Regions from separate parts of the Spirillospora sp. CA-108201 genome, predicted to be linked through region 1. Evidence: riboswitches for the same ligand, from Rfam matches in the RefSeq annotation. Region 1 holds a riboswitch; each other region holds the start of a gene.
What was found. A riboswitch is a leader RNA that binds a small molecule or an ion and turns the genes downstream of it on or off. The one in region 1 is predicted to bind thiamine pyrophosphate.

Region 2: another riboswitch for thiamine pyrophosphate. It lies ahead of thiC (phosphomethylpyrimidine synthase ThiC); the one in region 1 lies ahead of thiO (glycine oxidase ThiO).
Region 3: another riboswitch for thiamine pyrophosphate. It lies ahead of ACQEU6_RS28615 (purine-cytosine permease family protein); the one in region 1 lies ahead of thiO (glycine oxidase ThiO).

Annotation. Positions count from the first base shown of each region.
Region 1 covers NZ_JBNJNE010000001.1:3,074,520-3,078,723, forward strand. The annotation lists gene thiE (thiamine phosphate synthase) at 1-649, opposite strand, end outside; gene ACQEU6_RS14985 (Rv2175c family DNA-binding protein) at 759-1,133, opposite strand; gene ACQEU6_RS14990 (NAD(P)/FAD-dependent oxidoreductase) at 1,192-2,427, opposite strand; TPP riboswitch at 2,532-2,645, shown strand; gene thiO (glycine oxidase ThiO) at 2,635-3,762, shown strand; gene thiS (sulfur carrier protein ThiS) at 3,759-3,959, shown strand; gene ACQEU6_RS15005 (thiazole synthase) at 3,962-4,204, shown strand, end outside.
Region 2 covers NZ_JBNJNE010000001.1:1,684,864-1,689,067, reverse strand. The annotation lists gene ACQEU6_RS08285 (TetR/AcrR family transcriptional regulator) at 1-596, opposite strand, end outside; gene thiC (phosphomethylpyrimidine synthase ThiC) at 771-2,537, opposite strand; TPP riboswitch at 2,533-2,646, opposite strand; gene ACQEU6_RS08275 (hypothetical protein) at 2,696-3,652, opposite strand; gene ACQEU6_RS08270 (sensor histidine kinase) at 3,845-4,204, shown strand, end outside.
Region 3 covers NZ_JBNJNE010000001.1:5,946,119-5,950,322, forward strand. The annotation lists gene ACQEU6_RS28610 (sensor histidine kinase) at 1-1,111, opposite strand, end outside; gene ACQEU6_RS28615 (purine-cytosine permease family protein) at 1,176-2,522, opposite strand; TPP riboswitch at 2,515-2,631, opposite strand; gene ACQEU6_RS28620 (rhodanese-like domain-containing protein) at 2,707-3,042, opposite strand; gene ACQEU6_RS28625 (SSI family serine proteinase inhibitor) at 3,089-3,550, shown strand; gene ACQEU6_RS28630 (LURP-one-related/scramblase family protein) at 3,674-4,204, opposite strand, start outside.

The sequences.
Region 1 (4,204 bases):
CGAACAGGGCCGCGGCGGCGCCCGGGTCGTCGGCCTCGGTGATCGCCCGGACCACCACGACGCGCTCCGCGCCCGCGGCGAGGACCTCGTCGAGGGTGCCGAGGTCGATGCCGCCGATCGCGAACCACGGCCGCGCGACGCGCTGCGCCGCGACGTACTCCAGCAGCTTGGGGCCGGGGGCGGCGCGGCCGGGCTTGGTCGGCGTGGGCCACACCGGGCCCGCGCAGAAGTAGTCGGCGCCGGGCTCGGCGGCCGCCGCCGACGCCTGCTCGCCCGAGTGCGTCGACCGGCCGATCAGCATGTCGCCGCCGACGATCGCGCGGGCGGCGGGCACCGGCAGGTCGTCCTGGCCGAGGTGCAGGACGTCCGCGCCGACCGCGTGCGCGATGTCGGCCCGGTCGTTGACGGCCAGCAGCGCCCCGTGCCGCTCGCACGCCGCCCGGAACACCTCCAGGTGGGCCGTCTCCTGCCGGGCCTCCAGGCCCTTCTGGCGGAGCTGGACGATGTCGACCCCGTTCGCGAGCACCGCGTCCAGGAAGGCCGCCAGGTCTCCCTGGCGCTCCCGCGCGTCCGTGCAGAGGTAGAGGCGGGCGCGGCTCAGCCGGGCGCGCAGCGCCACGGCGCGCTCGGTGGGGAGGTGCCTGGACACGGCCGGGGAACGTCCTTTCCAGAGATGACCACGGAGTCGCGCGCGCGGGTGACCCGCCGCGCGCGACTCCGCGATCGTGTCACGTGCGTCGTACTCCGCCGGCGGCGGGCTAGAAGGCGAGCGCCTGGGCGCGGCGGCGGACCTCGGTCCCCCGGTTCTCGGTGAGCGCGTCCACCGGCGTCCCCGGCAGGGTGTCGTCGGCCGTGAACAGCCACCGGATCGTCTCGGCGTCGTCGAAGCCGGCGTCCGACAGGAGCGTCAGCGTGCCGGGGAGCCCCTTGATGACCTGGCCGTCCTTGATGAAGGCCGCGGGCACCATCGGCTCCCCGCCCCGGCGCACCGCGAGGATGCGGTGCTCGTGGATGAGCTGCTTGATCCGGTTGGGCTTGATCCCGAGTCTCTCGGCGGTCTCCCGGAGGGAGAGCCACTCGCCGGCCAGGGCGTCGGTGCGGGGGTCCAGTGCGCTGTCAACGGTTGCGTGCATCTGCGTCACGCCCCCTTGCTACCACGCCTTCGGAAGACTCAAACCCGCTGCACAGCCGTTACGCCCTCTCCGATCGCTCTGCGCGAACAGCCTGCCGGACGGGCACGTCCGGATCGGCGATCATCTCCGGGTCCACCGGCGTCCCCGCGGCGATCACGCGCCTCGCCTGCACCAGGTCGCGGGGCCGGTCGACGGTGAGGATCGCGTCGAGGCGGTCGCCGGTCAGCCACGCCGCCGCCCACTTGCGGCCGGACGGGTCGCCCCGGCGCACGAGCCGCTCGGACGCCGAGTGGTCGCCCGCGTACTGGACCATGCGACCGAACTGCTCCGACCAGAAGTACGGGGCGGCGTCGTACTCGGCGTCCCCGCCGAGGAGCGTCGCGGCGGCGACCTCGGGCGCGTTCAGCGCGGTGTCCCAGTGCTCGACGAGGAGCCGCCGCCCGTAGCGGCGCGACCACCAGGCGGCGCAGTCGCCGACCGCCACGACGTCGGGGCGCCGCGCCCCCGCGTCCTCCTCGCCCATGTAGGTCCGGAACGAGCCGTCGGTGACGACGCCGCGCTCCAGCAGCAGCCCGGAGCCCTCCAGCCACGACAGGACGGGCCGGACCCCGACGCCGACGACCACCTCGTCGGCCTCGACGCGGCCGCCCCCGGCGAGGGCGAGACCGCCGTCGCGCACCTCCGCGACCTTGATCCCGGTCCGCAGCCCGACGCCGGCCTCGGTGTACCAGGGGGCGGTGAGCGCGCCGACCTCGGGCCCGATCGCGCCCGCCAGCGGGGTGTCGGCGGCCTCCACGACGGTGACCTCGCATCCGCGGCGGGCCGCGGCGGTGGCGACCTCGGCGCCGATCCAGCCCGCCCCGACGATCACGATGCGGGCGCCCGCGGTGAGCCGGGCGCGCAGATCGCGGGCGTCGTCGACGGTGCGCAGCACGTGCTGGCGGCCCTCCCCCGGCAGCGTGATCGGAGCCGCGCCGGTCGCGATGACGAGCCCGTCGAAGGGCAGGTCGCCCGCCGTGGACGCCACCGTCCCGCCGCGTCCGGGCTCGTCCAGCCGCAGGCCGGTGGCGCGCTCGCCGAGCAGCAGTTCGCAGCGCAGCGCGTCCCAGTCGGCGTCGACGGTCGTGTCGTCGGACTCGCCCGCGAGGACGGCCTTCGACAGCGGCGGCCGGTCGTAGGGCCGGTGCCGCTCCGCCGACACGAGGGTCAGCGCGCCCTCGTACCCCTTGCTCCGCAGGGCCTCCACGGCGCGCACGCCGGCCAGCCCGCCGCCCACGACGATGACCCTCTCCATGGGGTCACCCTAACGGGCGGCGATCCAGGGGTGGACAGGTGTCCAGGCAGTTGCCCGGTTCGCCGAGGTCGTAAGGTGGGGGCGGGAGAACGGCACAGCAGAACAGCACAGAGCGCGGGAGTCCGGTGCGACCGGGCTGAGAGGGCGGCTGAACGGGCCGCCGACCGCCACGACCTGATCCGGATCATGCCGGCGAAGGGAGCGCGCATGCAGATCGTCATCATCGGCGCCGGGGTGGTCGGCCTGGCCACCGCCTGGCGCACCGCCGCCGGCGGCGCCGCCGTCACCCTCGTCGACCCCGCGCCCGCGTCCGGGGCCTCCTCCGTCGCGGCGGGCATGCTCACCCCGGTCAGCGAGCTGACCTACGGCGAGGAGCCGCTGCTGCGGCTCGGCCTCGCCTCCCGCGACCGGTACGGCGCGTTCGTCGCCGAACTGGAGGAGCTGACCGGGCTGGAGACCGGCTACCGCACCGACGGGATCATCGAGGTCGCCTTCGACTCCGACGACCTGCGGCACCTGGACGACCTGCGCCGATTCCAGGAGGACCTGGGCATCCCCGCCGAGGCGCTCACCGGCCGCGAGTGCCGGCGGCTGGAGCCGATGCTCGCGCCCGGCGTGCGCGGCGGCCTGCTCGCCCCCGAGGACGGCTCGGTCGACCCCCGCAGGCTCGCCCCGGCGCTGCTGGCGGCGTGCGAGCGGCTGGGGGTCCGGCTCGTCCGGCGCCGGGCCGAGCGCGTCGTCGTCGAGAACGACGCCGCCGCCGGCGTGGGACTGGACGACGGCACCGTGATCCGCGCGGACCGGGTGCTGCTGGCGGCCGGGCCGTGGTCGGGCGACCTCGGCGGCCTGCCCCCCGGGACCGTTCCACCCGTCCGCCCGGTCAAGGGCCAGGTGATCCGGCTGCGCACCCGCACGCCCTTCCTGCGGCGCTCGACCCGCGGCCTCGTCCGGGGCTCGTCGGTCTACCTGGTGCCGCGCGCGGACGGGGAGATCGTCCTCGGCGCCACGCAGGAGGAGCTGGGCTTCGACACGCGCGTCACCGCGGGCGGGCTGTGGGAGCTGCTGCGCGACGCCCGCGAGCTGCTGCCGGGCATCACCGAGCTGGAGTTCGCCGAGGTCACCGCCGGGCTGCGGCCCGGCTCCCCCGACAACGCGCCGGTGATGGGGCCGACCGCGCTGCCCGGGCTGCTCGTCGGCACCGGGCACTTCCGCAACGGCATCCTGCTCACGCCGGTGAGCGCCGACATCCTGTCCGCGATGCTGCTGGACGGGCCCGTCCCCGAGGTCGCCGGGCCGTTCGCCCCCGACCGCTTCTCCCCCGAGGTGAGCGCATGAAGGTGATCGTCAACGGTGAGCCGCGCGAGCTGCCCGACGGCGCGAGCGTGGCCGAGGTCGTCGCGTCCGTCACGGCCGCCGCGACGGGCGTGGCGGCGGCGCTGAACGACGAGGTCGTCCGGCGCTCGGCGTGGGCGACCACGCCCCTGCGGGACGCCGACCGCATCGAAGTGCTGACCGCGGTCCAGGGAGGCTGAGGATGAACGACACCGACGGGCTGGTCATCGCGGGCGAGGAGCTGGGCTCGCGGCTGATCATGGGAACGGGCGGGGCGCCCAGCATGGCGGTGCTGCGCGAGGCGCTGACCGCGTCCGGGACGGCGCTCACCACGGTCGCGATGCGCCGGGTGGACCCGTCCGCGCGCGGCTCGGTGCTGGACGTGCTGACCGAGTGCGGCATCCGTGTGCTGCCGAACACCGCCGGCTGCTTCACCGCGGGCGAG
Region 2 (4,204 bases), 1.4 Mb from region 1:
TAGCTGACCGGCCCCTGGCGGACCCCGCCCGGCGCCACGCCGGCGGCGCTGAGCGACAGCAGCCGGGCGGCGGCGTCCGGGTCGCGCTCGGCGACCGTCGCGATCGCGCCCGCGAGCCGCAGCACGTCGCCGAACGCCGCGCCGGCGGGCGCGTCCCCGGCGCGCTGCGCGCGGACGAGCAGCGCTTCGCCCGCCTCGGACATGGCCGCCCGGGAGCCGAAGGGGTCCAGCCGGGGGTCGCGCAGCGACACCATCGCCGAGGCCGCCATGCCCGGGAAGGCGGTGATCTCCGAGACGAACGTCCGGAGCCAGGTCAGCAGGGCCTCGCCGGGGAAGGGGGAGTCCAGCAGGTCGCGGGCGGCCGAGGCCAGTCCGGTGTAGACGTCGGCGAGCACCGCCTCCAGGAGGTCCTGGCGGGTGGGGAAGTGGCGGTAGAGCGTGCCGATGCCGACGCCCGCGAGCCGCGCGACGCCCTCGAGGGAGGCGCCCGCGCCCTGGGCCTGGAAGGTCTCGCGCGCCGCGGCGAGCAGCCGCGCGCGATTGCGGCGCACGTCGGCCCGCACCGGGCGCGCCCTCGGCGTGTCGTCGCTGGTCACCTGCGTCTTCGATCCTTCCCGGGGGTGGAACGGGCCTGCGGCGATCGGGAGGATCCGCGGCTTTGGAACGGTCCTTAGATTCTATCCGCGTCGCCGCCGCGACCCGCGCCCGGATGCGCCCGGACCCGCCGCGCGCCCTGCGCGGCGGGTCCGGCCGCGGCCCCCCGGGGGCGGTCAGGCGTCGGCGCGCGTGACCGGGAGGTTCAGCCGGCCGCCGGCGGCCCTGAACTCCTCGGCCTTCTCCCGCATCCCGGCGGCGAGGGCCTCCCCGTCGGCGAGGCCGCGCTCGGCCGCGAACCGCCGCACGTCCCGCGTGATCTTCATGGAGCAGAAGTGCGGGCCGCACATCGAGCAGAAGTGCGCGGTCTTCGCCGGCGCCGCCGGGAGCGTCGCGTCATGGAAGGCGCGGGCGGTGCCCGGGTCCAGGGACAGGTTGAACTGGTCCTCCCAGCGGAAGTCGAACCGCGCCTCCGACAGCGCGTCGTCCCACGCCTGCGCGCCGGGATGGCCCTTGGCGAGGTCGGCGGCGTGCGCCGCGATCTTGTAGGCGATCACGCCGGCCTTGACGTCCTCGCGGTCCGGCAGCCCGAGATGCTCCTTCGGGGTGACATAGCAGAGCATCGCGGTGCCGTGCCAGCCGATCATCGCCGCGCCGATGGCCGAGGTGATGTGGTCGTAGCCGGGCGCGATGTCGGTGGTCAGCGGTCCGAGCGTGTAGAAGGGCGCCCCGTCGCACCACTCCTGCTGCAGGTCCACGTTCTCCTTGATCTTGTGCATCGGGACGTGCCCGGGGCCCTCGTTCATCACCTGGTTGCCGAACCGCGCCGCGATCCGCGTCAGCTCGCCCTGGGTGCGCAGCTCGGCGAACTGGGCCTCGTCGTTGGCGTCCGCAATGGAGCCGGGCCGCAGCCCGTCCCCGAGCGACCAGGTCACGTCGTAGGCGGCGAAGATCTCGCACAGCTCCTCGAAGCGGGTGTAGAGGAAGTTCTCCTCGTGGTGCGCCAGGCACCACGCCGCCATGATCGATCCGCCCCGCGACACGATCCCCGTCCTGCGCCGCGCCGTCAGCGGCACGTAGGACAGCAGCACCCCGGCGTGGACGGTCATGTAGTCCACCCCCTGCTCCGCCTGCTCGATCACGGTGTCGCGGAAGACCTCGTAGGTGAGCTCCGCGGGGTCGCCGCCGACCTTCTCCACCGCCTGGTACAGCGGGACGGTCCCGACCGGCACGGGCGAGTTGCGCAGGATCCACTCGCGCGTGGTGTGGATGTCGCGGCCCGTCGACAGATCCATGATCGTGTCGGCGCCCCAGCGGGTCGCCCAGGTCATCTTCTCGACCTCGTCCTCGATCGAGGAGGCGACCGCCGAGTTGCCGATGTTGGCGTTGACCTTGACGAGGAAGTTGCGCCCGATGACCATCGGCTCGATCTCGGGATGGTTGACGTTGGCGGGCAGCACCGCGCGCCCGGCGGCGAGCTCGTCGCGGACGAACTCGGGGGCCACGCCCTCGCGCAGCGCGGCGAACTCCATCTCCGGCGTGATCTCCCCGCGCCGCGCGTAGGCGCGCTGGGTCACCGCGCCGCCGGTGGCGCGCCGCGGGCGCCGCGGCAGGGCGCCCTCGCCGTCGGCCAGGGGGAGGCGTCCTCCCGCGCCCCCGGGCGGCGCGGGGGACGACGGCCGGCGCCCGTCGTCCTCGGGGCGCGCCGCCCGCCCCTCGTAGGGGGCGGTGTCGCCGCGCTCGGCGATCCAGGCCTCCCGCAGCGGCGGCAGCCCCCCGCGTACGTCGGTCTGCTGCTCGGGGTCGGTGTACGGCCCTGACGTGTCGTACAGGACGACGGCGTCGCCGTTGGTCAGCGGCACCTCCCGCATCGGGACCCGGATCTCCGGGCGGGAGCCCTGGAGGTAGGTCTTGCGGGCAGCTGGAACCACAGGTTCGGTCATGACGACTCGATCTCTCCCTACGCCGGCATTACCCGGTCAGGTTCATGCGGTCAGCGGCCGTCCCAGCCGCTATCTCAGCCCGGTTCGCCGGGCCCCCGCGATCTGTCGCCACGACGTTAACCCGGGCCGCCCCGGTTGCCGCAACCGCCGCCCATGGGCTAGAACGCGCCCGCGCGGAGCGCGACGGGCAGGGCGAGGACCAGGGTGCGGAGCGGCTCCGGGGCGGACGGCGACCGCTCCAGCTCCACGGGGGCCCCGCCGTCGCCGCCGCCGTTCCGCAGCGTGGCGGAGCGGCGGCCGTCGATGCCGGTGACGACGTGGCCGTCGGCCGTCGCGCGGGTGCTGCCGAGAAGCGTCCCGCCGGTGGTGTGGAAGGACGGCTCGCGGCTGCCGCGCACGTATCCGAGGGGGCGGCCGTCCGCGTCGAGGACGCGCACGCGGTCGCGGCCCGGCAGCCGGGACGGGCCCCGGACCACCAGCAGCACCGAGGCATGGGGGTCGCGCAGCACGATGGTCCGGCCGCCGCTCCGTCCGCAGGGCACGGCGAGGACCGCGCCGGCGCCCGGTTCGCGGTACCGGCCCGCGCCGTCCACGACGACGTGGCGGGCTCGGACCAGGGCGCCGTCCTGAGGCGGCGGCACCTCCCCGCCCTCGTCGTCGACGACGCACCAGCGGGCGCCGAGGACGTCCGCGGTCGCGGTCCGGACGGCCGGGAGCCAGCCGGACGGAAGCGACCCGCCCCTGAGCAGGGTCGCCGACCTCCCGTCGACCTCGGCGACGGCCTCGACGCCCGGCGCCCGCTCCGGGTCGAACCAGAGCGTCCACACCGGGTCGCCGACGGGCCACCTGATCCCCACCGCGTCCACGGCCTCGGCCGGGACGGCGGCCTCACGCCCGCCGCGGCGCAGGCCCACGCCCTTCTCGCCGATGGTCACGATCAGGCGGGTCCGGTGCAGGCGGGCGGCCCAGAGGGCGGCGAGGAGGCAGCCGACGCCGCAGAGCGCCAGGGCCTGGCGGGCCCGGTCGGGCTCGAAGATCACGAGGGCGGCGCCGGCCGCCGCCGCGGCGAGCAGGACGCGCAGCGGCCGCCGGTAGGCGCGCGCGCCCAGCGTCATCCGGAGTTCGGGCGGGGGGACGGCGGGCGGGGGGACAGAAGGCGGGGGGACGGACAACTGTCGGCCCTTCGTGACGGGGTCTGCAGAACTATAGGACGGGCCTCCGGCCCCGCCGAGGGCTGCCCGAGAAGATCATCCGGCCGGGGCGCCGGCCGCTGCGCGGAGATCGCGCCGGTGGGGGACAATGGGCGCGTGCTGACGGTGCCCCGGGTCGACGTGACGGTGAAGGACGCCCTCGCGGCGTCGGCGCTGGCGGGGGCCGCGGCCGCGGCCGCCCTGCTGTGGCCGGGCGTCCGGGACCTGGACGCGGCGGGCGCGCTGCTGCTGGTCGCGGCGCATGTCCCGCTCGCGGTGATCCGGCGGTGGCCGACCCCGGCCCTGCTCGCGCTGGTGGTCCTGGTGCTGCCCTACCACCTGGCGCAGTACCAGCACCACGCGCTGGTGCCCGCCGAGGTGGTCGCGCTGTTCGCCTACGCGGTGCTCGGGCGCCGGGTGCGCCTCGTCCTCGGCGTCGTCGCGTTCCTGCTCACCGTCTGCGTGGTCGGCATGGCG
Region 3 (4,204 bases), 2.9 Mb from region 1:
TCAGCCACGTCCCCGACTCCAGGCGGAACGTGAGCATCTCGCCGAGCGCGGGCATGCCGAACGGCAGCGGGCGCCCGATCGCCTCCTCCGGCGGGATGCCGGTCAGGGTGTGCGCGGCGTTGTTCCAGTGCCGGACGACGAGGTCGTGGTCCAGCACCGCGATGCCGTCGGCGCTGGAGTCGATGACGGCGCGCTCGTGCGCCCGCTGCCGGACGACCTCCGCGTAGGCGACGGCGTTGCCGACCGCGACGCCGGCGTGCCCGGCGAGCAGTTCCAGCAGTTCGAGCTCGGTGTGCCCGACCTTGCGGCCGGAGAAGAGCGCGTACAGCGCGCCGTACGGCCGGTTCTGCAGGTACGACAGGCCGAGGGCGATCGTGTGCAGGCCGGGCAGCTCCGACCAGATCAGGTCGCCGAGGCGCCGCTCGCCCGTCGCGAGCTTGACGGTCTTGCCCGACCGCAGCAGCTCCCCGACCAGGCTCGGCCGCAGCTCGGCGCGCCGGCCGCGCATCCGCTCCGGCAGCCCGGACATGCTGACCAGCCGCAGCCGCTCGCCCTCGATCTTGACGAATCCGCCGGCGTCGGCGCCGGTCAGCTCGATGAGCGCGGAGGTGATCCGGTCGAGCACCACGGCGAGGTCGAGTTCGGCGCCGAGGTCGGCGACGATGTCGTTCAGCCGCCGGACGAGCCGGGCCCGCTCGGTCATCCGGTGCTGGAGGATCTCGTCGTCCTCGACGGGGTGGTACACCCCGACCCAGCCGAGCAGCGTGCCGTTCGGGTCCTTCAGCAGACTCGTGTCGATGCGCACGTCGATGAGCCGGCCGTCGCGGTGGAAGCGGCGGGTGGCGATCGAGATCTGCCCGCCGTCGCCCTCGCCGCCGCGCCGGGTGAGGAGCCTCTCCTGGACGGCGTTGTGCTCGGCCTTGAGCTCGTCGGGGACGATGGGCGGGACCCGGCCGAGCACCTGCTCGGCCGTCCAGCCGAACATGCGCTCGGCCGCCGGGTTCCACACGGTGACCCGGTGCCGCTGGTCCACGGCCACGATCGCGTCGGCGGCGCTCTCGATGACGGCCCGCGCGATCGGATCGTGCACGTGCTCATACACGTCTGTCATCGTGCCACCGGACTCCGGCCCACCGCCGGGCAACTTGCGCCGAAACTTGCTTTCGACCCAAACCTTACCGTCTGGTAAGCCTACCGATGAGCAGGGCCGCGACCCCTGCCACCAGGAACGACAGCAGCGAGGCGCTCATCCACGTCTGCGGCGTGAAGTGCAGCGCGTCCCGGACGCCGGACCAGAAACCGGCCCAGCGGGCGACCGTTCCCGGGTTGACGAGTTGGTAGACGACGAACCCGACCGCCCATGCCCCGATCATGCCCCAGCGGGACGGCGCCGTCCGCGAGACGTCCCAGCCGCCCGCCCGGCGGCGGCCGAGGAAGAAGTCGGCGGCCAGGACGCCGAGCATCGGCACGAACACCGACCCGATCAGCGACAGGAAGCCGGCGTAGTCGCCGATGTCCAGCACCAGCGCGAGCACGGTGATGCCGATGCCGAGGGCGACGCTCAGCACCCGGCGGTCGGCCCGGGGGAACAGGTTCTGGATCGACACCGCCGTGGAGTAGGTGTCGGCGAACGACTGGTCGGCCTCCCGCAGCACGAACACCGCGAAGAACACCACGCCCAGCGAGGCGCCGAGGAACGGGTCGAAGATCCTGCCGGAGTCGCCCGCGACCAGCGCCAGCGCGAGCAGCCCGAGGACGTAGGCGACGATCTGCGTGACGGAGTAGCCGACGGCCGCGGCGCCGAACGCCCCCCGCTCGGTGCGCGCGTGCCGGGTGTAGTCGGCGGCGACCGGGACCCAGGAGATCGACACGGCCAGCGCGGCGTCCGCGCCGAGCCAGAACCCGCCCCACGAGCCCTCCGTCAGGTCGGGCAGCGGCTCCCGGACGAGCCGGACGTAGAAGTACACGAGCGCGACCGCCACCGCGACGGTCACGTAGCGGCGCAGCAGCCGGACCGAGCCGAGCGGCCAGACCGTCAGCACGGTCGTGAGCGCGCCGGCGGCGACCACGTAGCCCCAGCGCGGGACGCCGTCCCACAGCTCGCGGGCCGCGTCGGCGATGACGATCAGCTCGAACGTCCCCCAGCCGACGAGCTGGGCGATGTTGAGGACGGTCGGCGCGTACGACAGCTTCGCGCCGAACAGGCCGCGCAGCAGCACCATCGCCGGCTGCCCGGTGCGCGCGCCGGGCACGGCGGCGAGGCCGAGCATCAGCCCGCCGAGGGCCGTCCCGACGGCCATCGCGACGATGCCCGCCATGATCGAGATCGTCGGCCGGCCGTCGGCGTCCGGCGCGAGGACGGTGTAGGCGCCGGAGAAGGCCAGGAGGCTGACGCCGAGGTTCCCCCAGAAGGCGCTCTGGTCCCAGAATCCGAGGACCTTGGGGGCGGGCTCGTCGAGGGTGAACGGGACCTCGTCGCGGGCGCGCTCGCCCTGCGGGCGCTTTTCGACATCGGACGTCACGGGACACGCTCCCTACGCCGGCATTACCCGGACAGGTTCATGCGGTCGGCGACGCCTCGAAGGCCGCCCTCTCAGCCCGGCTGTGGCCCGAGCTCCCGCGGGTATCGGTCAGGCCCGATCGTACAACCGCCCGTCACGCCCCAAAAGAGGGCATCCGGGTCAGATCCCTCGACGGCCGGTCAGATCACGCGACGTAGGGCGGTCCGTCGCCCGCGCCCTCCATCGGACGCCCGGCGTCGGCCCACCCGTGCATGCCGTCGCCGACGTTCCTCGCCAGCCACCCGGCCTGGTTCAGCGCGGACGTGACCTGCGCGGACCGCGCCCCGGACCGGCAGATCACGTAGACCTCCCGGTCGCGCGGGACCTCCCCCGCGCGGTCGCCGAGCTGGCGCATGGGGATGTGGACCGCGGCGGGCGCGTGGCCCGCGTCCCACTCGTCCTGCTCCCGGACGTCCAGCAGGTAGCCGTCCTGCGGAACGTCCGCGGCGACCACGGCCGGTACGTCTTCCCCGAAATTCATCACACCTCCATGGAACCGCGCGAAGCCCCCCTGCGTCGAATCACGCATGCGGTATCGGACGCTCCTTTTCGCGGCGCCCGGGCTGGCCATGCTCCTGTCCACGGCCGCCTGCGGCGACGAACAGGCAAACGGAAACTCCGCCGGAGCGCCTTCGGGCACGACGTCCGTGCAGCCGTCCGGCTCCTCGGCGGAAACGCTCACCGTGCAGGTCAAGGCCTCCAAGGAGGCGCCCGCCAAGACCTGGCGGCTGACCTGCGACCCGCCCGGCGGAGACCATCCCCAGGCGGCGGGCGCCTGCGCGGCGCTCACCAAGGTCAAGGAACCCTTCCAACCCGTCCCCAAGGACCAGATGTGCACCAAGATCTACGGCGGTCCGGAGATCGCCACGGTCAAGGGCACCTGGCAGGGCAAGCGGATCGACACCACGTTCACCCGCGATGACGGCTGCCAGCTGCACCGCTGGAGCCAGATCGGCCCCGTCTTCGGCAACGTCCCGAAGGTCCGCTGACCCGTCCCACTCCATCGATCCATCCGAACCGGCCATCCCCGTTCCGGCCCGGTTCACCACTCCGACGTCAGGCCCCGGCGCCCGCCGGGGCCTGACCCGTCCCCCGGCGCGGACGGCGGGCGGTCAGAACAGGCCGCCGACGCTCCGGTTCTGGGAGACGGCGGTGTCGAACGCCAGCGGGCAGGCCAGCACGAGCGTGCGCATCGGCTCCTGCGGCTGGACGTGCATGCGCAGGACGTAGCGGTCGGCCCCGGTGAACACCTGGGAGAAGAGATCGCCCATCCCGGCGAAGCCGCGCTGGATCCGGGCGAGCTCCTGCTGCTGCCAGTCGGTGATCCGGCCGCTCAGCAGCTCGTAGTAGCCGAACTGCCGCTCGCAGGGGTCGAGGATCTCCCAGCCGCGCATCGCCCGCTTGCGCAGGTACCCGATCAGCCCGCCCTGCGGGGTCAGCACCTGCATCGTGGGCGTGCCCACGAACCCGTACGGCTTGTAGAACAGGAAGTACGGCATGCCGTCCGGGCGGAGGATCGACAGCTTGCGCTCCGCCTGGGTCTGGCTGTTCTGGTTCATGACGCGCAGGGCCTTCTTCGCGCCGCTCACGCCCTCTTCCCGGACGTACGCCGCGGGCTGCCCCTGCGGGCTCCAGATCGTGTA